2 linked regions of the Rhodobacter capsulatus SB 1003 genome follow. The protein of the gene in region 1 binds, or shares a complex with, the protein of each later gene. Links are inferred from orthologs where the notes say so. Each region holds a gene or a part of one and is shown in the gene's direction. Other genes may lie near its edges. The genes, in order: accC and accD.

What was found.
Region 2: the proteins of accC (region 1) and accD are in contact, whole or in part, in a solved structure (PDB 8UXZ), measured with the Escherichia coli proteins. The link is inferred for Rhodobacter capsulatus SB 1003 from one-to-one orthologs.

Annotation. Positions count from the first base shown.
Region 1 is NC_014034.1:2,783,593-2,795,496, forward strand. Bases 6,569-9,552 are described here. They hold accC (acetyl-CoA carboxylase biotin carboxylase subunit), read left to right. Parts: upstream 6,569-7,379; coding sequence 7,380-8,726; downstream 8,727-9,552. Other genes in these bases: RCAP_RS12875 (hypothetical protein), read left to right, coding at 6,569-6,578; accB (acetyl-CoA carboxylase biotin carboxyl carrier protein), read left to right, coding at 6,875-7,372; RCAP_RS12890 (methyltransferase domain-containing protein), read right to left, coding at 8,754-9,461; aat (leucyl/phenylalanyl-tRNA--protein transferase), read left to right, coding at 9,526-9,552. Outside these bases: RCAP_RS12840 (sensor histidine kinase), read right to left, coding at 1-613; RCAP_RS12845 (hypothetical protein), read right to left, coding at 617-907; RCAP_RS12850 (response regulator), read right to left, coding at 907-1,335; RCAP_RS12855 (helix-turn-helix transcriptional regulator), read right to left, coding at 1,396-2,751; RCAP_RS19655 (hypothetical protein), read right to left, coding at 2,982-3,137; RCAP_RS12860 (hypothetical protein), read right to left, coding at 3,246-3,701; RCAP_RS12865 (aspartate aminotransferase family protein), read right to left, coding at 3,793-5,118; RCAP_RS12870 (TetR family transcriptional regulator C-terminal domain-containing protein), read left to right, coding at 5,262-5,912; more of RCAP_RS12875, read left to right, coding at 6,024-6,568; more of aat, read left to right, coding at 9,553-10,164; RCAP_RS12900 (DUF2155 domain-containing protein), read right to left, coding at 10,128-10,496; outer membrane lipid asymmetry maintenance protein MlaD, read right to left, coding at 10,493-10,966; RCAP_RS12910 (NADH:ubiquinone oxidoreductase subunit NDUFA12), read right to left, coding at 11,011-11,385; ATP-dependent Clp protease ATP-binding subunit ClpX, read right to left, coding at 11,508-11,904. UniProt on the Escherichia coli protein: This protein is a component of the acetyl coenzyme A carboxylase complex; first, biotin carboxylase catalyzes the carboxylation of the carrier protein and then the transcarboxylase transfers the carboxyl group to form malonyl-CoA.
Region 2 is NC_014034.1:271,670-283,420, reverse strand. Bases 8,921-11,751 are described here. They hold accD (acetyl-CoA carboxylase, carboxyltransferase subunit beta), read left to right. Parts: upstream 8,921-9,785; coding sequence 9,786-10,718; downstream 10,719-11,751. Other genes in these bases: RCAP_RS01215 (bifunctional folylpolyglutamate synthase/dihydrofolate synthase), read left to right, coding at 10,805-11,751; RCAP_RS01225 (CPBP family intramembrane glutamic endopeptidase), read left to right, coding at 8,921-9,710. In the rest of the region: RCAP_RS01280 (DMT family transporter), read left to right, coding at 1-52; RCAP_RS01275 (NnrU family protein), read left to right, coding at 56-739; RCAP_RS01270 (lytic murein transglycosylase), read right to left, coding at 962-2,221; RCAP_RS01265 (hypothetical protein), read right to left, coding at 2,292-2,645; RCAP_RS01260 (hypothetical protein), read right to left, coding at 2,659-2,913; dapD (2,3,4,5-tetrahydropyridine-2,6-dicarboxylate N-succinyltransferase), read right to left, coding at 2,916-3,743; RCAP_RS01250 (LOG family protein), read left to right, coding at 3,823-4,653; 23S rRNA (adenine(2503)-C(2))-methyltransferase RlmN, read right to left, coding at 4,735-5,916; RCAP_RS01240 (invasion associated locus B family protein), read right to left, coding at 6,028-6,552; RCAP_RS01235 (asparaginase), read left to right, coding at 6,715-7,704; RCAP_RS01230 (TSUP family transporter), read right to left, coding at 7,943-8,701; more of RCAP_RS01225, read left to right, coding at 8,832-8,920.

The DNA of each region.
Region 1 (11,904 bases):
CCACCAGTTTCACGATCGCTTCCAGCGCGATGGCGGTGACGACGCCGTGGTGACGCTCGTTCGCGTCCAGATTGCGGGTGCCGAACAGGATGGTGAAAAGCGCCAGCCCCCCCGCGATCCAGAGCGCCGTCGCCGATTGGTCGGGCAGCGCCCAGGAGCCGGGCGTCTGCGCCGCAAAGACGCCAAAGGACAGCGTGACCGATTGCAGCTGCAGCGCGATATAGGGCGTGGCCGAGGCCACCGACATCAGCGTGACGATCACCCCCAGAAGGTTCGACTTGCCGTACCGGTTTGAAATCAGATCGGCAATCGAGGTGACGCGCTGGGTCCGGCCGATCCGCACCAGCTTGCGCAAGACCCACCACCAGCCGACGAAGATCAGCGTCGGGCCCAGGTAGATGGTCAGGAATTCCAGCCCCGAACGCGCCGCATAGCCCACCGCGCCGTAAAAGGTCCAGGCGGTGCAATAGATCGAGAGCGAGAGCGTGTAGACCCAGGGGCTGTGCAGGAAGCGCAACCGGCCCCGGGCGGCGCGGCGCTCGGCGACGAAGGCGATCAGGAACAGCACCAGCACATAGACCAGCGAAACGCCGACCAGCACGTCAAAGGGCATGGCTCAGCCCTCGCCGGTTTCGGGGCGGCTGCCCTCGGCCTCTTCCTCGGCGTCAAGCGCCGGGGCAAGACCACGCGCCAGCGCGGCGGCGGCCAGGATCAGCCCGACCCAGACCGCAAAAAGATAGATCATGCCGCGCGCGGTATCGGGCACCGGCGTCTCGCCCGGATGCCAGAGCATCGGCAGCAGGATCAGCACCAGCCCGACCAGCGGCAAAAGCCGGGCCGCATCCATCATCCGGCGGCGCCGATAGGAGCGCCGGGCCAGAAAAAGCGGCGTGCCGGACCCCGGCATCAGCCCGCCTTGCCCGATCCTGACAAGGCCGGGCCCGCCAAAGCCGGGTCTGCCAGAACCGGGGCGGCGATCGCTTCAAGCGCGGCCAGCACATCGGCATTGGCGAAGGGCTTGGCCAGAAAGGCCGAAGCGCCCGCGGCGGCGGCGGCCTCGCGGTCGCGGACCTGCCCGCGCGCGGTCAGCATCAGCACCGGCGTGCGGCCCAGATCGGCATCGGCGCGCAGCTCGGCCAGAATTTCCAGCCCCGAACAGCCCGGCAGCATCAGATCCAGAATGACCGCCGTCGGCCGCAGCGTCGCGATCCGGGCCAGAGCCGCGGCGCCCGAGGCCTCGACGGTCACATTCCAGCCCGCCCGCGTCAGGATGAACCGGATCGCCTCGGCGATGTTCGGCTCGTCCTCGACCAGCAGCACTTGCTTTTCGGCCATGATCGTCCTCCTCCCCCGGGCCAATCTATCCACGCTTGGCCCCGCGCTGTCAAACCGCCGTCAGCGCGCCGCGATCAGCGAGGGCTCGCGCCGGCCGGCGCAGGCCAGCCGCGGGCAGACCCGGCAGGAGGTGCCGACCGGCCGGGCGGTCTCGAGGCGGCTGGTGGCGGGGGTGACCAGCATCATCGCCTCCATCAGCACCGGGGCGTCGAAACTGGCCGCGGCGCCCTCGGGCGGGCGGGGGGCGGCGAAGGCCCAGGACTGGAAGCGCTGCGGCAACCGCCCGGCCATGTCGAGCGTCAGCCGCAAGGGCTGCATCGGCCGCGAGAGCGCCTCGTAAAGCGGCCAGAGCGGGCAGCCCGCGGCCGAGCGCGGCAGGGCAAAACCGGGCAGCGGGCGGCGCAGGGTCAGCGTGCCCGAGCCGTCGCAGACGACAAGGCCAAGCGGCGGCAGGTTCGCCGCGCCCTCGGGCAGGGTGGCCAGACGGCGGAAGACCGCGGCCATCGGCGCGCCGAACCGCGCCGCCAGCCGCGCCGGGTCCAGCCCGGTCTCGCTCAGCGCGGCCAGAAACGGCTTGAGCGGCAGGATGCGGCTGTCGGCCAGCGCACGGGTCAGATAGGAAAGCGCCAGATCGCGCGCCGCCGAGGCGGCGAGTTCCGGGGCCTGGGCGATCAGCTCGGCCGGGTCGGGCGGATCGGGACGCTCGAAATCGGGCAGATGCCAGCCGCGCGCCGAAAGCCAGGCTTCGAGCTGGTCGAGCGGCGCGGCCAGCCCCGAATCCGTCGCCTCGATACTGTCAAGATAGGCCACCAGCCCCTCGGCCGCCGCGCTCAGCCGCAGGCTTTCCGAGGCGATCGAGGACAGGAACCGCGCCTGCCATTCCGGTTCGATATCCGGGGTTTCGACCAGAATCGCCGCGCCCGAGCGCAGCGAGGTCACCGCCGAAAGCACCTCGTGCAATTCGTCAAGCAGATAAGGATCCTGCCCCATCCGTTCGGAATAGGTCTCCACCACCCGCTCCAGCGCCGCGAGGCGGGACTGGCGGGCGGCCAGAACCTTCGCCCAGCCGGGAAAGCGGCCGACGAATTCCTCGATCCGTTCCAGCTCGGAGGGGTCGATCAGCGCGCCGACGGCATCGCCCGTGCCCGTCCCCGCGCCACCGGCCACCCCGGCCGCAGCCTCGCGCAGGGCTTCGAAAAGCGCGCTTTCGGCGCCTTCGGACAGCGCCACCGGCGCGACGCCCAGCGCCTTGGCAAAAGTGTCGAGCAGCGGCTCGGAAACCCGGCGCCGGTTGTGTTCGATCAGGTTGAGATAGGCGGCCGAAATGCCGACCGCGCGGGCCAGATCGGCCTGCCGCAGTTTCAGCGTCAGCCGCCGTTCCCGTATCCGCGTCCCCGTCAGGGCAGACCGTGCCATCGCTTCCCCGCTTGCCGACCGGCCCCAAGGGGCCCGTCACGCCGTCACTTGCCGGAACTTACCGGCAAGCTTCGGAAATACAAAGCGATTCAACACGCCCCGGCCGGTTGCGCCGGGTTTTCGCGGCCGATGCCACGCGACACTGGGGGCCACGCGACACTGGGGGCCACGCGACACCCGGGGCCACGCGATACCGGGGCGCCAGGGCGCGGCAGGGCCCCGCCCAGCGATCAGCAGGGGTTTTGCACCGTCACGCTCGAGAGCGTCGACAGGTCGGACACGCCGCCTTCGCATTTTTCGGGCGCTTGCGTGCAGCCCGCAAGGGCGGCAAGCGCCACAGCGGCAACAAGGGCAAGCGACGCCTTGCGGGTGGATGTGCAGGTCATGTGCGGCCTCCTCCAGAACGCGGTCGCCGCGGGTTGGCCCGGGCGATGTGAACTACATGGTTCACAGCATGCGCCGCCGCCCCGATCCCTGTCAAGCGGCCTGAAGATTCAGTCGAAACTGCGGAACCGCGCGCCATAGGTGACGGCTTTCTGCGAACACAGATCCATCGCATATTGCAGCCAGACCGAGGCTTTCTGCCCGGAGCCCTGCTTGTCGACCGAGAGTTTCGAACGCCCCTGCGCGATCGCCGGGCCCATGTCGGCGTCGATGTCGCGCAGCCGCTTGACCCAGAACTGCGCCGCCTCCTCGAAATAGCTGCCCGGCGGCGCGCCGCTGGACACGATCGACTGCGCCACGGTCAGGCAATAGCCCGCCTCGACATCCTGGTTGGGGGTGTTGAACAGATGTCCCGAGGGCGCGGCGAACTGGCTTTTCCAGACCCCCCAGAACAGGCCCGCGACCAGCAGCAAAAGCGCGGGCCCGCCCCCCCAGACCAGAAGCGGGGACAGCTGCTCCTCCGGGTTGACGCGCGGTTTCGATTTCTTGCTGGCAGTCGTGGGCATGGCATCCTCCGCCCCCAGAATGGCGCAGAATGGTTGAGAATCTGCCAACGGCGCACAGGAATGCGGGGGCGGTCACCCGCCCCCGGCCCGCTCAGTCCAGCGTGTCGAGCACCGATTTCAAGGTGCCGATCAGCTCGTCGATCTGCGCTTTCGAGATGATCAGCGGCGGGCTCATCGCGATGATGTCGCCGGTGGTGCGGATCAGGATGCCTTTTTCATAAGCCTTCAGGAAGGCGCTGAAGGCGCGTTTCGTCGGCTCGCCCGCGATCGGCTCCAGCTCGACGGCGCCGATCAGCCCCTCGTTGCGGATGTCGATGACGTGACGGGTGCCGCGCAGGCTGTGCAGCGCCTCCTGCCAATAGGGGGCCAGCTCGGCGCAGCGCTCGAAGAGCCCCTCTTCCTTGTAGGTTTCCAGCGTCGCGATGCCCGCGGCGGCGGCGATCGGGTTGCCCGAATAGGTGTAGCCGTGGAAGAGCTCGATCATGTGCTCGGGCCCCTGCATGAAGGCATCGTGCACGGCCGCGGTGGTCAGCACCGCCCCCATCGGAATCACGCCGTTCGTCAGGCCCTTGGCCGTGGTCATCATGTCGGGCTGCACGCCGTAATGCTGCGCCGCAAAAGCCGAGCCCAGACGCCCGAAGCCGGTGATCACCTCGTCGAAGATCAGCAGGATGCCGTGCTTTTTCGTGATCTCGCGCAGGCGCTGCAGATAGCCCTTGGGCGGCAGCAGAACCCCGGTCGAGCCCGCCATCGGCTCGACGATCACCGCCGCGATCGTCTCGGCGCCATGCAGCGTGACGATGCGTTCCAGCTCGTCGGCCAGGTTCGCCCCATGTTCGGGCTGGCCCTTGGAAAAGGCGTTCTGCGCCGGAAGATGGGTATGCGGCAGGTGATCGACGCCGGTCAGCAGGCTGCCGAACATCTTGCGGTTGGTGACGATGCCGCCGACCGAGATGCCGCCGAAGTTCACCCCGTGATAGCCGCGCTCGCGGCCGATCAGCCGGGTCCGGGCGCCCTCGCCGCGGGCGCGGTGATAGGCGATGGCAAGCTTCAGCGCGGTCTCGACCGATTCCGACCCCGAGTTGGTGTAGAACACATGTTCCATCCCCTCGGGCGCGATCTCGATGATGCGGTTGGCCAGTTCGAAGGCCGCCGGATGGCCCATCTGGAAGGCGGGCGCGTAATCGAGTTCCGCCGCCTGTTTCGCGATCGCCTCGCTGATGCGCGGACGGCAATGGCCCGCGTTGCAGCACCAAAGCCCCGCCGTGCCATCCAGCACCTGACGGCCATCGGCGGTGGTATAATGCATGTCCTTGGCGCCCACGAACATCCGGGGCGCTTTCTTGAACTGCCGGTTCGCCGTGAACGGCATCCAGAAGGCGTTGAGATCATTGGGCGTCTTGCGGTCGAGCGCCATGGAAGTCTCCCTGAAGGGCCCGGCTTGGGCCAAATTTTGCGCCCGGATCTCGGGCCGGGTCGTTTGACCGAACGGTCAGCATCAGGCTAACATCGGCGCGGGCGGCGTCAAGCTTCCCGCGCCTGATGAAAGGACCCGACCGCATGCCCTCCGATCCGATGTCCGCCGAACCGATGCCGCTCGAGCCCGCCGCGCGTCCGCTCACCCGCATCCAGAAGCGCAACATCGAGGCGATCCTTGAGGCGGCGCTGGAGGTGTTTTCGGCGCAGGGCTTCCGCGGCGCGACGCTGGATCAGATCGCCACCGCGGCGGGGCTGTCGAAGCCGAACCTGCTTTATTACTTCCCCTCCAAGGAGGCGATCCATCTGGAGCTGCTCAGCTCGCTGCTCGATGACTGGCTGGCGCCGCTGCGCGAGATGCGCGCGACCGGCGAGCCGCGCGACGAGATTATGCGCTACATGCGCCGCAAGCTGGAGATGAGCCGGCAGATGCCGCGCGAAAGCCGGCTTTTTGCCAATGAAATCCTGCAGGGCGCGCCGCGGATGGGGGGCACGCTGGCGGTCGATCTGAAGGCGCTCGTCGATGAAAAGGCGGAGATCATCCGGGGCTGGGCCGCGGCGGGCAAGATCGCCCCGGTCGATCCGCATCACCTGCTGTTCTCGATCTGGGCGCTGACGCAGCATTACGCCGATTTCGACGTGCAGGTCCGCGCCGTGCTCGGCCCCGGTCACGATCCCTTTGCCGAGGCGGAGCCCTTCCTCGACACGCTCTTCGAGCGGCTGCTGCGGCCCTGACCCCGATCGCGGCGTTAACCCTTTGGCGAAATGACGGGTTTTGGTAACTCTTGGGTAACTTGCCGGGCGCATCCTTGTCGACAGGGGTAAAACCGCGAGGAGAGTGGGGAAATGGACCGCATATCGGGGCTGATGCCCCAAGTCGGATGGTCACCTTTGCTGAGCATGGTGCCACCAAAGAAAGCGCCGGCGACGACTGTCGAACCGGCAAACACGTCGTCCGGCACGAATTCCGGCATGGGGGCCGAGGTCGGCACCCAGGCGCAACCCGAGCGGAGCGCGCAATTGCAGGCGCGCAACCGCGACGTGGCGGTCGAGACCGCCGTTCTGGCGCAAAGCCGCGCCGAAGCGGTGCCCGACCCGGATGCGCCGACCGGCCCGCCGCCGACCTTCGACGTCACGCCGCTCGAAGCCAAGGCCGCCGCGCTGATGGCGGTGCCGCCACAGGAGGAGGCGCCCGCCGCGGCCAGTACCGCGCCGCGGGAGCCCGCGCAACCGCCCGCGGAGCCCGCCGTTTCGGCCGAGCCGCAGGCGCCCGCCCCGGCCGAGGCCGCGCCGCGCGCCGAGACCGCGCCGGAGCCCGCGCCGCAACCTGTGCCGCAGCCCACGCCGGACTGGCAAGCCACTTCCGAGACGGCAGAACCGAGTCTCGACGTCGTGCGCTGAACACGGCCGGGCTTGCGTCCCGGCCCTGCGCATCCTTCGCACGCCCGCGCCGCGCGGGCGGTGTTGCGGATCTTCGGCCGCACCGATGCCTTGCCGCCGTCCCTCCGGGTCGCGCGGCCGATGGCACAGGTGCGGCCCGTTTTCATCGCGAAATCCGCCCGCCCGGGACCCTCCGGAGCCTTTCCCCTGCGTCATCCGTTCACGCTTTCCTCGCCCGCGCGCCTCGCGTATAAGCGGGGCACATGAACGCGCCCCATCGATGCCCCGGGGCCCCTGAAGAGTCTTCCGAGGACCGCATGACCAAACAATCGCATGAAAACGACGTCGCCTTCATTCAGGCGCTGGCGGAGTTGCTGAACAAGAACGACCTGACCGAAATCGCGGTCGTGCGGGAATATGGCGAAGACGACAGTCTTGAAGTGCGCGTGGTGAAACAGGCGACCGTCGTTGCCGCGCCCGCCCCGGTCTATGCCGCCCCGGCGCTGGCAGCCCCCGTCGCGGCCGCGCCCGCCGCTGCCGCCGCCCCTGCCGCCGCGGCCGACGCCGATCCGGCGAACCACCCGGGCGCCGTCACCTCGCCGATGGTCGGCACCGCCTATCTGGCCCCCGAGCCGGGCGCCTCGGCCTTCGTCAAGGTCGGCGACACGGTCAAGGAAGGCCAGACGCTGCTGATCGTCGAGGCGATGAAGACGATGAACCACATTCCGGCGCCGAAATCGGGCACGGTGAAGCGCATTCTCGTCGACGACGGCTCGCCGGTCGAATACGGCGCGCCCCTGATGATCGTCGAGTGAGGTCGCAATGTTCGACAAGATCCTGATCGCCAACCGGGGCGAGATCGCGCTGCGCGTGATCCGTGCCTGCCGCGAGATGGGGATCGCCTCGGTGGCGGTGCATTCCACCGCTGACGCCGACGCCATGCATGTGCGCATGGCCGATGAAAGCGTCTGCATCGGGCCGAACCCCTCTTCGGAAAGCTACCTTTCCATTCCCGCGATCGTCGCCGCCTGCGAAATCACCGGCGCGCAGGCGATCCACCCGGGCTATGGCTTCCTGTCGGAAAACGCCACCTTCGTGCAGGTGCTCGAAGATCACGGCATCACCTTCATCGGCCCGAAGGCGGAACATATCCGCATCATGGGCGACAAGATCACCGCCAAGGACACGGCGAAAAAGCTGGGAATTCCGGTGGTTCCGGGCTCTGACGGCGGTGTGCCCGACTTCGAGGCGGCGAAGAAGGCCGCCGCCGAGATGGGCTATCCCGTCATCATCAAGGCCACCGCGGGCGGCGGCGGGCGCGGCATGAAAGTGGCGCAATCGGAGGCGGAACTCGAAATCGCCTTCCGCACCGCGCGCAGCGAGGCCAAGGCCGCCTTCGGCAATGACGAGGTCTATATGGAGAAATATCTCCAAAGGCCGCGTCACATCGAGGTGCAGATCTTCGGCGACGGCCGCGGCCGCGCCGTGCATCTGGGCGAGCGCGATTGCAGCTTGCAGCGCCGCCACCAGAAGGTGTTCGAAGAGGCCCCCGGCCCCTGCATCACCCCCGAACAGCGCGCCCGCATCGGCGGCATCTGCGCCAAGGCGATGGGCGAGCTGGGCTATTCCGGCGCGGGCACGATCGAATTCCTCTATGAAGACGGCGAATTCTACTTCATCGAGATGAACACCCGCCTGCAGGTGGAACATCCGGTGACCGAGGGCATCTTCGGCGTCGATCTCGTCCGCGAACAGATCCGCGTCGCGGCGGGCGAAGAAATAGAATTCACGCAGGAAAACCTGCAGATCCGCGGCCATGCGATCGAGGTGCGGATCAATGCCGAACGGCTGCCGAACTTCGCCCCCTGCCCCGGCAAGATCACGCAATACCACGCCCCCGGCGGGCTGGGGGTGCGGATCGATTCGGCGCTTTATGACGGCTACAAGATCCCGCCCTATTACGACAGCCTGATCGGCAAGCTGATCGTGCACGGCCGCGACCGCAACGAGGCGCTGGCCCGGCTGAACCGCGCCTTGGGCGAGCTGATCGTCGATGGCGTCGACACCACGATCCCGCTGTTCCGGCAATTGCTGGAAGAGCCCGACATCCTGAAGGGCGATTACTCGATCCACTGGCTCGAGAAATGGCTGGCCAAGACCTACGGCTGACGAAAGCGCCCCCGCAAGGGGGCGTTTTCAGCTCTTCGGCCGCAGCACGCAGGTGGCGCGGCGCTTGCCGGTGGGGCGGAAGTAATCCGCGACAAAACGCCGCTTGTTCGGCCGCACGTCGGACCAATCCACCCAGTCGGTCCGGTAGCCCAGCACATCCGCCATCGCCTCGAGCGCGCCAAGGCTCGGAATGCCGATCAGCGCCTTTTCCTGCCCCGCGACCTGCGCCAGCGCGTTCAGATCCTTGCTGGGATCCTCGCGCACCAGATCGATGACCTGCCCCGGCCGCTGCGAGAATTCGCTGTCGAGCAGCACCAGCCGCGGCTGGAACCGCGTCACCAGCTGCAGCAGCCGGAAATGGTCCATGATGTGGTAAAAGATGCCCAGCACGCCGATCACGTCATAGCGCGCGCCCGCGGCCAGATCGGCCTCCATGCCGTCGAAAATGTCGCCGCAGCGCAGCGTGACCCGGGCGGCGGCTTCGTCTTGCGGAAATTCGGCGAAGCGCTCGATCAGATGCGGTCGGCCCTCGATCCCCACCACCTCGGCCGCCCCCGCCGCGGCAAAGGCATAGGACCAGCGCCCGTCATGCGCCGCCAGATCCAGAACCCGCGCCCCCGCCAGATCGGCGGCAATCGGCGCGATCAGCTTGCGATGGCGCTGATTGAGCCGCCCGATCGCGTAATCATCGCTTTCATACCGCGCGACCGATCGCAAAAAATCGAAAAATCCCATGGCATTGCCGCGCTTTCGTGTCAAACTCGGGAAAGTCTATGGATCGGGGTGATGGTTGGCAACAATGACGGCAGGGCTTAGTCCGGAATTACTGCTTTCGGCCTATGCGCAGGGCATTTTCCCGATGGCAAGCGCCAGAGACGCGGCGGATCTGCATTGGTTCGAACCGCGGCTGCGCGGCGTGGTTCCCTTGCAGAATTTCCACATCTCGCGGTCCCTTGCCCGGGTCATCACCCGCGAGACTTATCAAATTCGAACAAACACCGCGTTTCGGGCCGTGGTCGAAGGCTGCGCCGACCGGCCCGAGACCTGGATCAACGCGGCGCTGTTCCGCCTCTATGACGCCCTGCATGAGCTCGGCGCCGCCCATGCGGTCGAGGTCTGGCAGGGCCCGGATCTGGTGGGGGGGATCTTCGGGGTGACGCTGGGGGGGGCGTTCTTTGGCGAAAGCATGTTCTCGCGCGCGCCGAATGCGTCGAAAGTGGCGATGGCCTATACGGTCGACCGGCTGATCCGCGGCGGTTTCAGCCTCTTCGACACGCAATATCTGACGCCGCATCTGCAAAGTCTGGGCGGGGTCGAGATCCCCCGGATCGAATATCGCAGGCGCCTGCGGGTGGCGCTGGGGCAGAGCGCGGACTTCACCGCCCCGCCAGCCGCAACGGCTCAGTCGATCTTGCAGCGCAGAACCCAGACGTCGTAGCGCTGATGATCCAGCGCCGAAAGCGCCGGGTTCTGCGCGATCATCCAGCCGCGAAACACCTCGCGGCCGATCGCGGTATCGGTGATTTCCAGAAAGGCATAGGCGTTCGAGGCCGGGTCATCGGCCGGATAGCGGCAATCGGTCAGCCGCACCGAAAGCGAGCCATAGTCAAGGCTTTGCCCGACCGACAGCGGCAGGTCGGTCGCCGCCCCGGCGATCTTGTCGAGCCCGCGCAGGGTGGCGCCGGGGGCCTCGGCCAGGCCCTCGGGGGCCTCCTGCGCGCCCGCGGCCCCGGCCGTCAGCAGAACCGCGACCAGCGCCGCGCGAATCATGGCGCCGCCCCCTCGGGGGCTTTCTCGCCATCCTTGGCACCGGCGAATTTCATCATCAGACCCAACGCCGAGACCGCGCCCTGGGTATCGACGATCTCTTCGCCCGGGCCCAGATTGACCGGGCTGCCGCCGGGCAGGATCTCGACGAAGGCGCCGCCCAGAAGCCCCTCGGTCGCGATCAGGATCTGGCTGTCATCGGGAATGTCGACGCCCGGTTTCATCGCCACCGTGGTATCGGCAAAAAACGTCTGCGGGTTCAAAGCGATATCGGTGACCGAGCCGACCTTGACCCCGGCCATCCGCACATCGGTGCCGACGGTGATCCCCTCGACCGAGCGGAACGAGGCTTTCAGCGGATAGCCGCTAGCCGCGGTGCCGAAGCTGTGCCCCTGCCCCGCCCACAGAAAAAATCCGACCGCGACGGCCAGAACGGCCGCCCCGGTAAGCACTTCGACGCGATTTTCACTCATGATTTCCAGCCGGTTGCACGGAAGGACGGGGGATGCGGGCGCGGTTACTCCGGCTGCCAGGCATCGTAATCGCTGCGGGCCGCGGGCTCGGCCCGACGCAGCGAGCCCGGCGGCACGAAAGCGGTGGCCAGGCCGGTCTGATTCTGCTGATGCGGCAGTTCCCAGGGCTTGTGATCCAGCGGCGCCCGGGTCGGCGGCTCGTTCCAGGTGAAATGGATCCAGCCGTGCCAATCGGGGGGGATGCGGCTGGCCTGCACTTCGCCGTTGTAGATCACCCAGCGCCGTTTGCCATCCTTGCTTTGGTAGTAGCAATTGCCCTCGGCATCCTCGCCGACCTTCACCCCGTGACGCGCGGTGAAGATCTGGGTGCCGAGAGTCTGGCTGTTCCACCACGTCAGCAGGCGCAGCAGGAATTTCATATCTCACCTCCGCATCTTTGGCCCCGTTATAGCGGCAGGGCCACCAAGGTCCAGTGTTTTGCGGACCCGTTCAGCACAAAGGGCGGGTTTCCCCGCCCCTTCCGTTTCACGACGACCGGGGCTCAGCCAGCGGTCTTCGGTTCCTTTTTGCCCGAGGTCTCGGCGTAGATCAGCAAGGGCTTGGCGCCATTGGCCATTTCCACCGCCTCGTCATTCACCACCACCTCGCGCACGCCTTCCATGCCCGGCAGTTCGAACATCGTGTCAAGCAGGATGTCCTCCATGATCGAGCGCAGGCCGCGCGCGCCGGTCTTGCGCTTGATCGCGCGGGCGGCAATCGCCTTCATCGCATCGGGGGTGAAGGTCAGCTTCACGCCCTCGATCTCGAATAGCCGCTGGTATTGCTTGACCAGGGCGTTCTTCGGCTCGGTCAGGATCGTCACCAGCGCGGCTTCGTCCAGATCTTCCAGCGTCGCGATCACCGGCAGACGGCCGACGAATTCCGGGATCAGACCGAAT
Region 2 (11,751 bases), 2.5 Mb from region 1 along the record:
CGTCATCATCACCGGCGGCATTCTGGCCGTGCAGCTGTCGAAACAAAGGTAAGCGATGGATTGGCTTGAGTTTTCCGCGGCGGGCCTTGCCTTCATGGCGACCCATCTGATCCCGGCCACGCCGCGGATCAAGGCGCCGCTGGTCGCCGCGCTTGGGCGCGCGGGCTACGGCATCGCCTTTGGCCTCCTTGCGCTGGGGTTGCTGTACTGGCTGATCCTGGCCGCCGCCCGGGCGCCTTTCATCGAACTCTGGCCGCAAGAGATCTGGATGCGCTGGGTCGCGAATATCGTGATGCCGCTGGTGATCCTGATTTCAAGCTATGCGATCGCCGCGCCGAACCCCTTCGCCTTCGAGGGGCGGGCGAGCGGCTTCGACCCCGACCGGCCGGGCATCGCGGGGATCACGCGGCAACCGTTCCTCTGGGCGCTGGTGCTTTGGGCGGCGGCGCATCTTTTGGTGAACGGCGATCTGGCGCATGCGATCCTGTTCGGGGTGTTTCTGGTGTTTTCGCTGATCGGGATGCGGGCGATGGAAAAGCGTCTGATCCGCCGCATCGGTCTGGCCGAGTTCAACCGTCTTGCGGCGCGGACCAGCCTGATCCCCTTTGCCGCGCTTCTGACCGGCCGCTGGCGCCCGCGGGGGCGGCCGTCAGCGCTCCGGCTCGCCATCGCCGTCTTCGCCTGGGCGGCGGTCTTTCATCTGCATGAGCTGGTGATCGGGATCAGCCCGGTGCCGTAAACCGGCCGGTTCGGGCGGAGAAGGAAACGCAAGGCGTTTCCCCGCCCGCGGCGCAGCATTGCCACAAGACCGGTTGTCTCACGCGGGAACAGAGGCCGGCGCCCGTCCCGGCGGGCGAGAAGCGCCCGCCATGGGCGGGGCGGGCGCTGGCCGAGGGCCTTTGGGCCTCCGGCGGTCACGGGGCTGATGTCCCGCAGGGCCTCGGCGATGGCCTCGGCCAGATCAACCTTTGCGCAGGCTTTCCAGAAGCTTGATCGTCACCCAGCCGTTCGGGGTCATGCCGTGGTCGCGCTGATAATCCATCACCGCGCCGATCGTGCCCGCGCCGATCAGCCCATCCGTGCCCTTGGTGTCATAGCCCTGCGCGGTCAGAAGCCGCTGCACCTCGACCTTTTCGGCATCGGTCAGCGCCCGGCCTTCGCGCGGCCAGGGATGCACGAACGGCCCCTGCCCCTTCAGCCGGTCGGACAGATGGCCGACCCCCATCACATAGGCATCGGCATTGTTATACCGCGAAATCGCGGTGAAATTGCCAAAGATCATCAGCGCCGGACCCTGCGGCCCCGCGGGCAAAAGGATCGAGGCCGATCCGTAATTCGGCACCACCCCGCCCTTCACGCCGCGCACGCCCAGCGCCGCCCAGTCGGCGGGCGACCGCTTCGTGCCCTTGCCCGCCAGCCCCACATCGAAGCCCTCGGGCAGGGAGACCTCCACCGCCCAGGGCTGCCCCTTCGACCAGCCCGACCGCGCCAGATAGGCCGCGGTGGAGGCCAGCGCATCGGCCGGATTGTCCGACCAGATGTCGCGCTTGCCATCGCCGGTGAAATCGACCGCAAAGGCGAGGTAAGAGGTCGGGATGAACTGCGTATGCCCCATCGCCCCGGCCCAGGATCCGGTCATGTGGCCCGGGTCGATGTCGCCCGCCTGCAGGATCTTCAAGGCGCCGATCAACTGGCTTTCGAAGAACTGCGCCCGCCGCCCGTCATGCGCCAAGGTCGCCAGCGCCGGGATGATCAGGGTGTTGCCGCGCTTGGCGCCATAGCGGCTTTCCATGCCCCAGACGGCGACGACCACTTCCTTGTCAACGCCATAGCGGGCCTCGATCTCGCGCAGCACGCCGTCATATTGCGCCAGCGCCGCCCGGCCATTGGCGATGCGTTCCTCCGACGCCGCGCTGTCCATGTAATCCCAGATCGGCTTGACGAATTCGGCCTGAAACTGCTGCCGCTCGATCACCTTCGGGTTATAGGGCACGTTCCGCATCGCGCGGTTCCAAGTGGCTTCGGAAATCCCCGCCGCCATCGCGCGGGGCTTGAAGCCCGCGACCCAGGCATCCATCCCCGCCTGCGTCGCGGCATCGACGGGCGGGATCTCTTCGATCGTGTTCATGGAAACGCCCCCCCGATCCAGCGGCCCGCCGCAGGCGGTCAGCGCCGAAAAGGCCAGAAGGGTGACAAGAAGTGGTTTCAACGCGTGTTTCATGGCCTGCCCGACTGTTCGTTCTTTGCAAACAGTCTAGCAGGCAATGGCCGTCGCGCAAACCGGCTTTGGCTCAGGCCTTCGCGTCGTAAAAGGGCGTCATCTGCGCCACGACGACCGAATTTTCATCCAGCGCCCGTTGCATCAGCTCTTTCTCGGCGGCGTCGATCTCGTCACCCGCCTTTTCGCGCTCGGCCAAAGTGCCGTAGCCGGTCACGTCCAAAGGCGCCATCTCGGCCTGTTTCAGGATCGCCACGGTTTCGCGCACGGCCTCGGCCTCGTCGACGCCCGAGGCATAGCACAAGAGCCCCGCGCCGGTGGACCCCTTGGGCAGCCCGTCATTGGCCGACCGCCCCACCTCCACGAGCAGCGTATAGACCTGCTGCGGGCGTTTCGCCTTTTCCGGTTTCTCGGCCGTCTCGGTCATCTGTTTTCCCTTCTCAGCCGCGGCGCAAGGACCGCAGCGAGGTCACGGCCAGCCAGGCCGCGACCAGCACATAAAGCCCGATGGCGGCGCCGGGCCACCATTGCCCCGGCTCTGCCGCCTTCGCCATCTCGCCCAGAAGCGTCAGCACGAACGGCGTCGCAAGCCCGAGGATCGCCAGATCGGCCACCATCAGCACAAAGCGCAAAGGTTGCGGCAGGGCCGCCCCGCGCACCGCATCGACCACCCTGGCGCCCAGCGACAACAGCATGATCAGTCCCGCAGCAGATCGTTGATCGCGGTTTTCGAGCGCGTCTGCGCATCGACCCGTTTCACGATCACCGCGCAGTAAAGGTTGATGCCCCCCTTGGTCGGCATCGAGCCCGCGACGACCACCGAATAGGGCGGCACTTCGCCATAGAAGACCTCGCCGGTTTCGCGATCGACGATCTTCGTCGATTTGCCGATGAAGACGCCCATGCCCAGAACCGAGCCCTCGCGGACGATGCAGCCCTCGACCACCTCGGACCGCGCGCCGATGAAGCAATTGTCCTCGATGATCGTCGGACCGGCCTGCATCGGCTCCAAGACGCCGCCGATGCCGACGCCGCCCGAGAGGTGCACGTTCTTGCCGATCTGCGCGCAGGAACCGACCGTCACCCAGGTGTCGACCATCGTGCCCTCATCGACATAGGCGCCGAGGTTGACGAAGGAGGGCAGCAGCACCGCGCCCTTGGCGATATAGGCGGAGCGGCGCACGATGCAGTGCGGCACGGCGCGGAACCCGGCGGCCTTCCACTGCGCCTCGCCCCAATGGGCAAACTTGCTGTCGACCTTGTCCCACCAGGTGCCGTTCTGCGGCCCGCCCGAATGCACTTCCATGTCCTTGAGACGGAAGCCCAGCAGCACGGCCTTTTTCGCCCATTGGTTCACATGCCAATTGCCGTCGGCCTGTTTTTCGGCCACCCGCAGCACGCCCTTGTCCAGCGCCTCGAGCGTGGCCTCGATCGCATCCCGCGCTTCGCCCTTGGTGTGGGGCGTGAGGGTGTCGCGAACCTCCCAGGCGGCTTCGATGGCAGCTTCGAGCATGGCGTTCGACATCGGAACGGTCCTCTTTCAAGTGGCATTCATGGGTTTTCCCCCTATAGTTGGGGAAAGCCCCTCGCGCAATGAGCAGGATATGAAAGACGAAAGCCGTTCCCACCCGTTCCGTGACAGCATCATGGATGCAAAAACGGCGCAGGACATCCCCGCCACCGCACAGACGCGGGCGCCCGCCTACAAGCTCGCTTTCACCGATGGCGGCTTCATGATGCGCGAGGAATTGCGCCCGGTGCGGCTGCAGCTGGAACTGCTCAAGCCGCAGCTGATCATGGATGAACGCGGCGTGGAAAGCACGGTGGTGCTGTTCGGCGGCGCCCGCATCCCGGAACCGGCGCGCAAGGACACGGCGAAAACCCCGGTTCTGGCCGAACTCAGCCGCTATTACGACGAGGCGCGGACCTTCGCGCGGATGATGACGGAACGCTCGATGGCGGCTTACGGGCGGGAATGGGTGATCTGCACCGGCGGCGGCCCGGGCGTGATGGAGGCGGGCAACCGCGGCGCCCACGAGGCCGGGGGACAGTCGATCGGGCTCAACATCGTCTTGCCGCATGAACAGGCGCCGAATGCCTATGTGACGCCGGATCTGTGCTTCAACTTCCACTATTTCGCCATCCGCAAGATGCATTTCCTGATGCGGGCGAAAGCGGTCTGCGTCTTTCCGGGCGGCTTCGGCACGCTCGATGAGATGTTCGAGACTCTGACGCTGATCCAGACCCGGCGGATGAAACGCATCCCGCTGATCCTGTTTGGCGCGGAATTCTGGCGCCGCGTCGTCGATTGGGACTATCTGGCCGAGGCGGGCACGATCGCCGCCGAGGACATCAGGCTGATCAGCTTCGTCGAAACCGCCGAGGAAGCGGTGGAGGTGATCGAGACCTGGGCCAACGGGCACGACCGGGACTGAGGACGCAAGGGCGTATTTGGACCAAGAAAAAGCTGGCTGGTTTTTTCTTGGCGCAAATACGCCCTTTGCGACGGCGGGGATCTAAAGACCCGTTTCGGCGTCGATCTCGGCCTTGGATTTCCGCGCCCGTTCGGTGGCGGATTTCAGCTGCCCGCAGGCGGCCATGATATCCTCGCCCCGCGGCGTGCGGATCGGCGCGGCATACCCGGCCTTGTAGACGATATCGGCAAAGGCCTCGATCCGCTCCCAGTCGCTGCGCTTATAGGGCGAGCCGGGCCATTCGTTGAAGGGGATCAGGTTGATCTTCGCCGGGATGCCCTGAATGAGCCGCACCAGACGGCGCGCGTCGTCGTCGCTGTCGTTCACGCCCTTGAGCATGACATATTCAAAGGTGATCCGCTCGGAATTCGACAGCCGCGGATAGTCGCGCAGGGCATCAAGCAGCGTCTTGATGTTCCATTTCTTGTTCACCGGCACCAGCTTGTCGCGCACCGCATCGGTGGTGGCGTGGAAGGAAATCGCCAGCAGGCAGCCGATCTCCTCGGCCGTGCGGGCGATTTCGGGCACGACGCCCGAGGTGGAGAGCGTGATCCGGCGACGGCTCAGCGTCAGCCCCTCGTTGTCCATGACGACCTGCATCGCGTCGCGGACGTTTTCGAAATTGTAAAGCGGCTCGCCCATGCCCATCAGCACGACGTTCGAGATCAGCCGGGTTTCATCCTTCGGCTCGCCCGGCACCGGCCATTCGCCCAGATCGTCGCGCGCCACCATCACCTGGCCGACGATTTCCCCCGCGGTCAGGTTGCGCACCAGTTTCTGCGTCCCGGTATGGCAGAAGGAACAGGTCAGCGTGCAGCCGACCTGAGAGGAAATGCAGAGCGTGCCGCGGTTTTCCTCGGGGATGTAGACGGCCTCGACCTCATGCCCGCCGGCGATGCGCAAAAGATACTTCCGGGTGCCATCCATCGAGACCTGACAGGTCACCACCTCGGGCAGCGCGATTTCGAAATGACGATCGAGCAGCGCGCGGTAGTCTTTTGCCAGATTGGTCATCGCGCCGAAATCGCGCACGCCCCAGTGATAGATCCATTGCCAGACCTGACCGACCCGCATCTTCGCCTGTTTCTCGGGCGTGCCCGCGGCGATCAGCGCATCGCGCAGCTGGTCGCGGGTCAGGCCGACCAGATTGACCTTGCCGCCCTCGGGCAGCTTGCGCGGCAGGGTCAGCACGTCTTGGGTGATCGGGGAAGTCGGCTCGGTCATGGCAGGTCCAGCGTTGGGCAAGCCGTGCATATAGGGGATTCGTTGCGCAAAAGGTAGCCCGAAACGCAAAGACCCCGGACAATGCCGGGGCCGTCGCCTGTGTCGGATCGCTTATTTGCAGCGCTTGGCCGCTTCTTCCATCGCCGCGGTGAAGCCCATCAGCGAGAAGGTGTCCTCGGTCTTGGTGCCACGCCCCGACCGGCCGGAGATCGTCACCTCGGCCCCCGATTTCAGCGCCGCGATCAGCTTGGCGTCTTCCTCGGGCGAGCCCGCCCAGGCGCCTTCGCCATTGGTGAACAGGGTGAAGCTGGCGCCGGTGTTCACCTTCAGATCGGCGGTGGAGCCATCGGCAAAGGGATAGCCCGCCATGAACATCACCTCTCCGGCCTTGCCGGGACGGAAGGTGACGAAGAGCAGGATTTCCGAGCGCCGCGCCTGCACCGGCTTGCCGTCCTTGCTGGCAGCCGATTTTTTCGGCGGCGACACGCCCCAGCATTCTTTCGGGCTGTCTTCGACGAAGACGCTCCAGTCGGTCTTCGCGGCGACGCGGTTCGAGCTTTCCTGCGCCTGGGCGACAGGGGAAAGTGCCAGCGACGCGGCGAGAACCGCTGCGACGCTCGTGATGATCGTCTTCATGGAACAGCCTCCAGCTGTCTGTGCCTCTGGTCCGCCCGTAGGCTATCGGCCCTTCTTGACTGTGGCAGACCTGATTTCAACTCGATATTCCAGTGATAACGCAAAAGTGGCGTTTGGGGAAAGCCCCCCCGGCGGCTTTTCGCGCATGAAAGGATGGATTGGATGGCAGCGGCGGCATTGATCGAGATCTGGCGCGGGGATTTGCCGGAAAGCCTGCACAGCGGCCATGCGGTCGTTTACGGGCCACAGGGCGTGGAAAGGGTGTGGGGGGATGCGGGGGCGGTGGTCTTTCCGCGCTCGTCTTGCAAGATGGTGCAGGCGCTGCCGCTGCTCGAAAGCGGGGCGGCAAAGGCCGCCGGGCTGGGGCTTCGGGAACTGGCGCTGTCTTGCGCCAGCCATTCCGGGGCGGCGCTGCATGTGGGGGCGGTGAGCGCCTGGCTGACGGGTCTGGGCCTCGGCGAGGCCGATCTGCGCTGCGGCACGCATCTGCCCTTTGACAAGGCAGAGGCGACGCGGCTGAGCGGTTCGGGGGAAAGCCCCTGTCAGCTGCACAACAATTGCTCGGGCAAGCATGCCGGGTTCCTGACGCTGAACCGGCATCTGAAGGGTGGGCCCGACTATGTCGAGATCGACCATCCGGTGCAGCTTGCCGCCCGCGCGGCCTTTGAGGAGGTGACGGGCGAGACGGCGGCGGGCTGGGGGATCGACGGCTGTTCGGCGCCGAATTTCGCCTGCACGCTGGAGGGGCTGGCACGGGCGATGCACTTCTTTGCCGCCGCCCGGCCCGAGGGCGGCCTGCGCGCGGGCGCCGCGGCGCAGCTGGTGCAGGCGATGACGACCTTTCCGGAGTTGGTGGCGGGGGAAAACCGCGCCTGCACGAAGCTGATGCGGGCGATGGGCGGCAAGGTCGCGGTAAAGACCGGGGCCGAGGGGGTTTTCGTCGCGATCCTGCCGGAGCAGGGCCGCGGCGTGGCGCTGAAGATCACCGATGGCGCCACGCGGGCCTCGGAAGCGGCGATCACCGCGCTTTTGGTGCATCTGGGCGCGCTGGCCCCGGATCATCCGGTAGTGGCGGAGCTGGTGCCGCCGGTCAGCCGGAACTGGCGCGGGCTGGCCACGGGCGGCATGCGGCTGGCCTCGGGGTTTTGCTGAGGAGCCAACCTCGGTCCGGGCGGATCAGGAAAGGCACTGCCTTTCCCCGCCCGAAAGCGGGAGGGCGCAACCGGGACCGGCAGCCCCAGGCGCAACAAAGGCCGGCGCCCGTCCCGGCGGGCGAGAAGCGCCCGCCGGGAGCGGGGCGGGCGCTGGCCGAGGGCCTTTGGGCCCTCGGCGGTCACGGGGCTGATGTCCGGCATGGCCTCGGCGATGGCCGAGGCCAAGACAAGCCGCCTCAGATCATCTGCCAGATCAGCCGCACCGCCAGCGCGGTCGAGGTCACGACCAGCAGCGGCTTGATCAGCCGCGCCCCCTTTTTCATCGCCAGCCTTGCCCCCAGACTGGCGCCAGCGACCTGCGCCAGGCCCATCGCGATCCCGGTCACCCACCAGGGCGCCCCGATCGCGGCAAAGGCCACCAGCCCGCCCAGATTCGAGGCGAAATTCAGAAGTTTCGTATGCGCCGTGGCCTTCAGCACGCCATAGCCCGCCAGCATCACGAAGCCGATCATGTAGAACGCCCCCGCGCCGGGCCCGATCAGCCCGTCGTAAAACCCGATCAGCGGCACGACAAAGGCGGCAAAGGCCGCGGGCCGGATCCGCTCGGCGCGGTCGGTGTCGTCAAGCCCCTTGCGCAAGGCGAAAAAGGCCGCGATCGCGATCAGGATGAAGGGCAGCACCCGCCGCAACGCCTCGGTCGGCAGCACCGAGACCAGAAACGCCCCCGCCAGCCCCGACAGAAACGCAAGCGACGCCGCCCCCAGCTGCGCGCGCAGATTGACCTGCCCCTTGGCCGCATAGGTCAAGGCCGCGGTGGCCGCGCCGAAAGCGCCCTGCACCTTGTTCGTCGAAAACGCCTGCAACGGCGTCGCCCCGGCCAGCAGCAGCACCGGCAGGGTGATCAGCCCGCCGCCCCCCGCGATCGCATCGACAAACCCGGCCACAAAGGCCGCGCCGATCAGCGACAGGGCCAGATCAAGGGAAACTTCGAACATGGATCCTCCGGGGCAGAGATCCCTCTTCCGCCAGCGCCCGCACAAAGTAAAGCCGCTTGTCCCGCCCGGGCGCCGCCGCTAGGGTCACCCGCCAGACCGACGGGCCCGCCGCCCGAAGCCGGAGACCGCCATGCCCTATCCTCGCCTTGCCCCCTATCTGGCCCCTGCCCGCGCCCGTGCGGAATGGCTGCGCAGCCTGATCGGCCTTGTGCTGATCGCGGCCTTCTACTGGGTGGCGGTGATGGGGGGGCTGGCGCTGGTGCAGGCGCTGGCGGGCAATGTCGTTCTGACCGCGGTGATGCTGGAACTGGACCGCGGCGGCACTGCGGTCGGGCTGGTGCTGGTGCTGACCACCTTCCTGCCGCTTGCGCTTGGCGTTCTCATGGTGACGCGCTTCCTGCACCGGCGCAGCCTCTCCAGCCTGCTCGGCCCCGGGGCGGGGCGCGATTTCCTGCGGGTGTTTCCGCCCCTGCTCGCCCTGGTGGGGCTGGTCGCCGCCACTTCGGCCTTTGATCCGAACCTTGGCAAATCGACGCCCCTGCCGGTGCTGCTGTCCTGGCTGCCGATCGCGCTGCCGCTGCTTTTCGTGCAGATCGCCGCCGAGGAACTGCTGTTTCGCGGCTATCTGCTGCAGCAGATCGGCGCGCGGATCCGCCATCCGCTGGCCTGGATGGTGCTGCCCGCGGCGCTCTTTGGCGCCTTGCATTACGCGCCCGGCCAGAACGGCGCGACGGCGATCTTCTTCGCGCTCTGGGCGATGCTGTTTGGCTGCCTTGCCGCCGATCTGACCGCAAGGGCGGGCAACCTCGGCCCGGCGCTGGCGCTGCATTTCGCCAACAACATCTCGGCGGTGCTGCTGATCGGGCTTTATGGCCAGCTCGACGGGCTGGCGCTTTACACGCTGGTGCTGAACACCCGCGACCTTGCCACGATGGCGCCTTATCTGGCGCTTGACGCGCTGGCGATCGTGGCGTTCTGGCTGGCGGTCCGCCTGCGGCTGCGGCGCTGATTGCATTTGCCCGCGCGCGGGCTTATCTGAGCGCAAGCTTGCAAAGCGACGTCGCGGAAACCAAGGGGCCCCCCGATGAACTGGATCTCGAACTACGTCCGACCGAAGATCAACTCGCTGTTCTCGCGCCGCGAGATGCCCGAGAACCTGTGGACGAAATGCCCCGAATGCGGAACGATGCTGTTCCACCGCGAGGTGACGGACAATCTGAACGTCTGCACCAATTGCGATCACCACATGGCGATCACGCCGCGGGACCGCTTCGAGGCGCTTTTCGACCTTGGCGCCTTCACCGAGGTGAAGGTCCCCGAGCCGATCGCCGATCCGCTGCATTTCCGCGACCAGAAGAAATATCCCGACCGGATGAAGGCGGCGCAGAAATCGACCGGCGAAAAAGAGGCGATGCTGGTCGTCGAAGGCGAGGTGGGCAAGACCCGCATCGTCGCCGTCGGGCAGGATTTCTCCTTCATGGGCGGTTCGATGGGGATGTATGTCGGCAATGCGATCCTCGCCGCCGCCCAGCGCGCGATCGAGCTGCATTGCCCGATGGTGCTGTTTTCCGCCGCAGGCGGGGCGCGGATGCAGGAGGGCATTCTCAGCCTGATGCAGATGCCGCGCTCGACCGTCGCCGTGCAGATGCTGAAAGATGCCGGGCTGCCTTACGTGGTGGTGCTGACCCATCCGACGACGGGCGGCGTGACGGCGTCTTATGCGATGCTGGGCGATGTGCAGATCGCCGAGCCGAATTCGCTCATCTGCTTTGCGGGCCCGCGCGTGATCGAACAGACGATCCGCGAAACCCTGCCCGAGGGCTTCCAGCGCGCCGAATATCTGCTCGATCACGGCATGCTCGACCGCGTCACGCATCGCAAGAAACTGCGCGAGGAGCTGATCGTGATCCTGCGCATGATGATGCGCCTGCCGCCGCCGATCTGGGGCGAGCTGCCGCCCCCCGGTCCCGCGCCGACCGAGGCCGCCCCGCCCGCAGACCAACCTGCGGCGGAATAACCTTTATCTTGCTCTCAATATCCCGGGGGCCGGGGCATTGCCCCGGCGGGGCAGCGCCCCCGGCCTTTGCCTGAGAGGAGCCCAGCATGCCGCAACCCTCCGATGAAATCTTGGCGCGGCTGATGGGGCTGCACCCGAAGATCATCGATCTGACGCTCGACCGGGTGCATCGGCTGCTGGCCGCGCTCGATCACCCCGAAACCCGCCTGCCGCCGGTGATCCATGTCGCGGGCACGAATGGCAAGGGCTCGACCCAGGCGATGATCCGCGCCGGGCTCGAGGCCTCGGGCAAGACGGTCCATGCCTATACATCGCCGCATCTGGCGCGGTTTCACGAACGCATCCGGCTGGCGGGCACGCTGATTTCCGAACCTGCGCTTTCGGCGCTGCTTGACGACTGCGACGCGGCGAATGGCGGGCAGCCGATCACCTTCTTCGAAATCACCACCGTCGCGGCCTTTCTGGCCTTTGCCCGCACGCCCGCCGATTTCACCCTGCTGGAAGTCGGCCTTGGCGGGCGGCTGGACGCGACGAACGTGATTGCGAAACCGGCGCTGACGATCATCACGCCCGTCTCGATCGACCATCAGCAATATCTGGGCGAGACCCTGCCCGAGATCGCGGGCGAAAAGGCGGGCATCCTGAAACGGGCCGTGCCCTGCGTGGTCGGGCCGCAGCAGCCGGACGGGCTTGCCGTGATCGAGGAAAAAGCCGCGCGGCTGGGCGTGCCCCTCTTTGTCCACGGCCAGCACTGGCACGCTTTCGAAGACCGCGGGCGGCTGATCTATCAGGACGAGACCGGGCTTCTGGATCTGCCTTTGCCGAACCTTCCCGGGCCGCATCAGATCGAAAACGCAGGCGCCGCGATTGCCGCGCTGCGGGTGCTCGGCTTTGACGATCTGGCCTGCGAAGCGGCGGTAACGAAAGCCGACTGGCCCGCACGGATGCAACGCCTGCGGCAGGGGCCGCTCGCGCAAAGCGCGCCGGGGGTCGAGCTGTGGCTGGATGGCGGCCACAATCCGGCCGGGGGCGA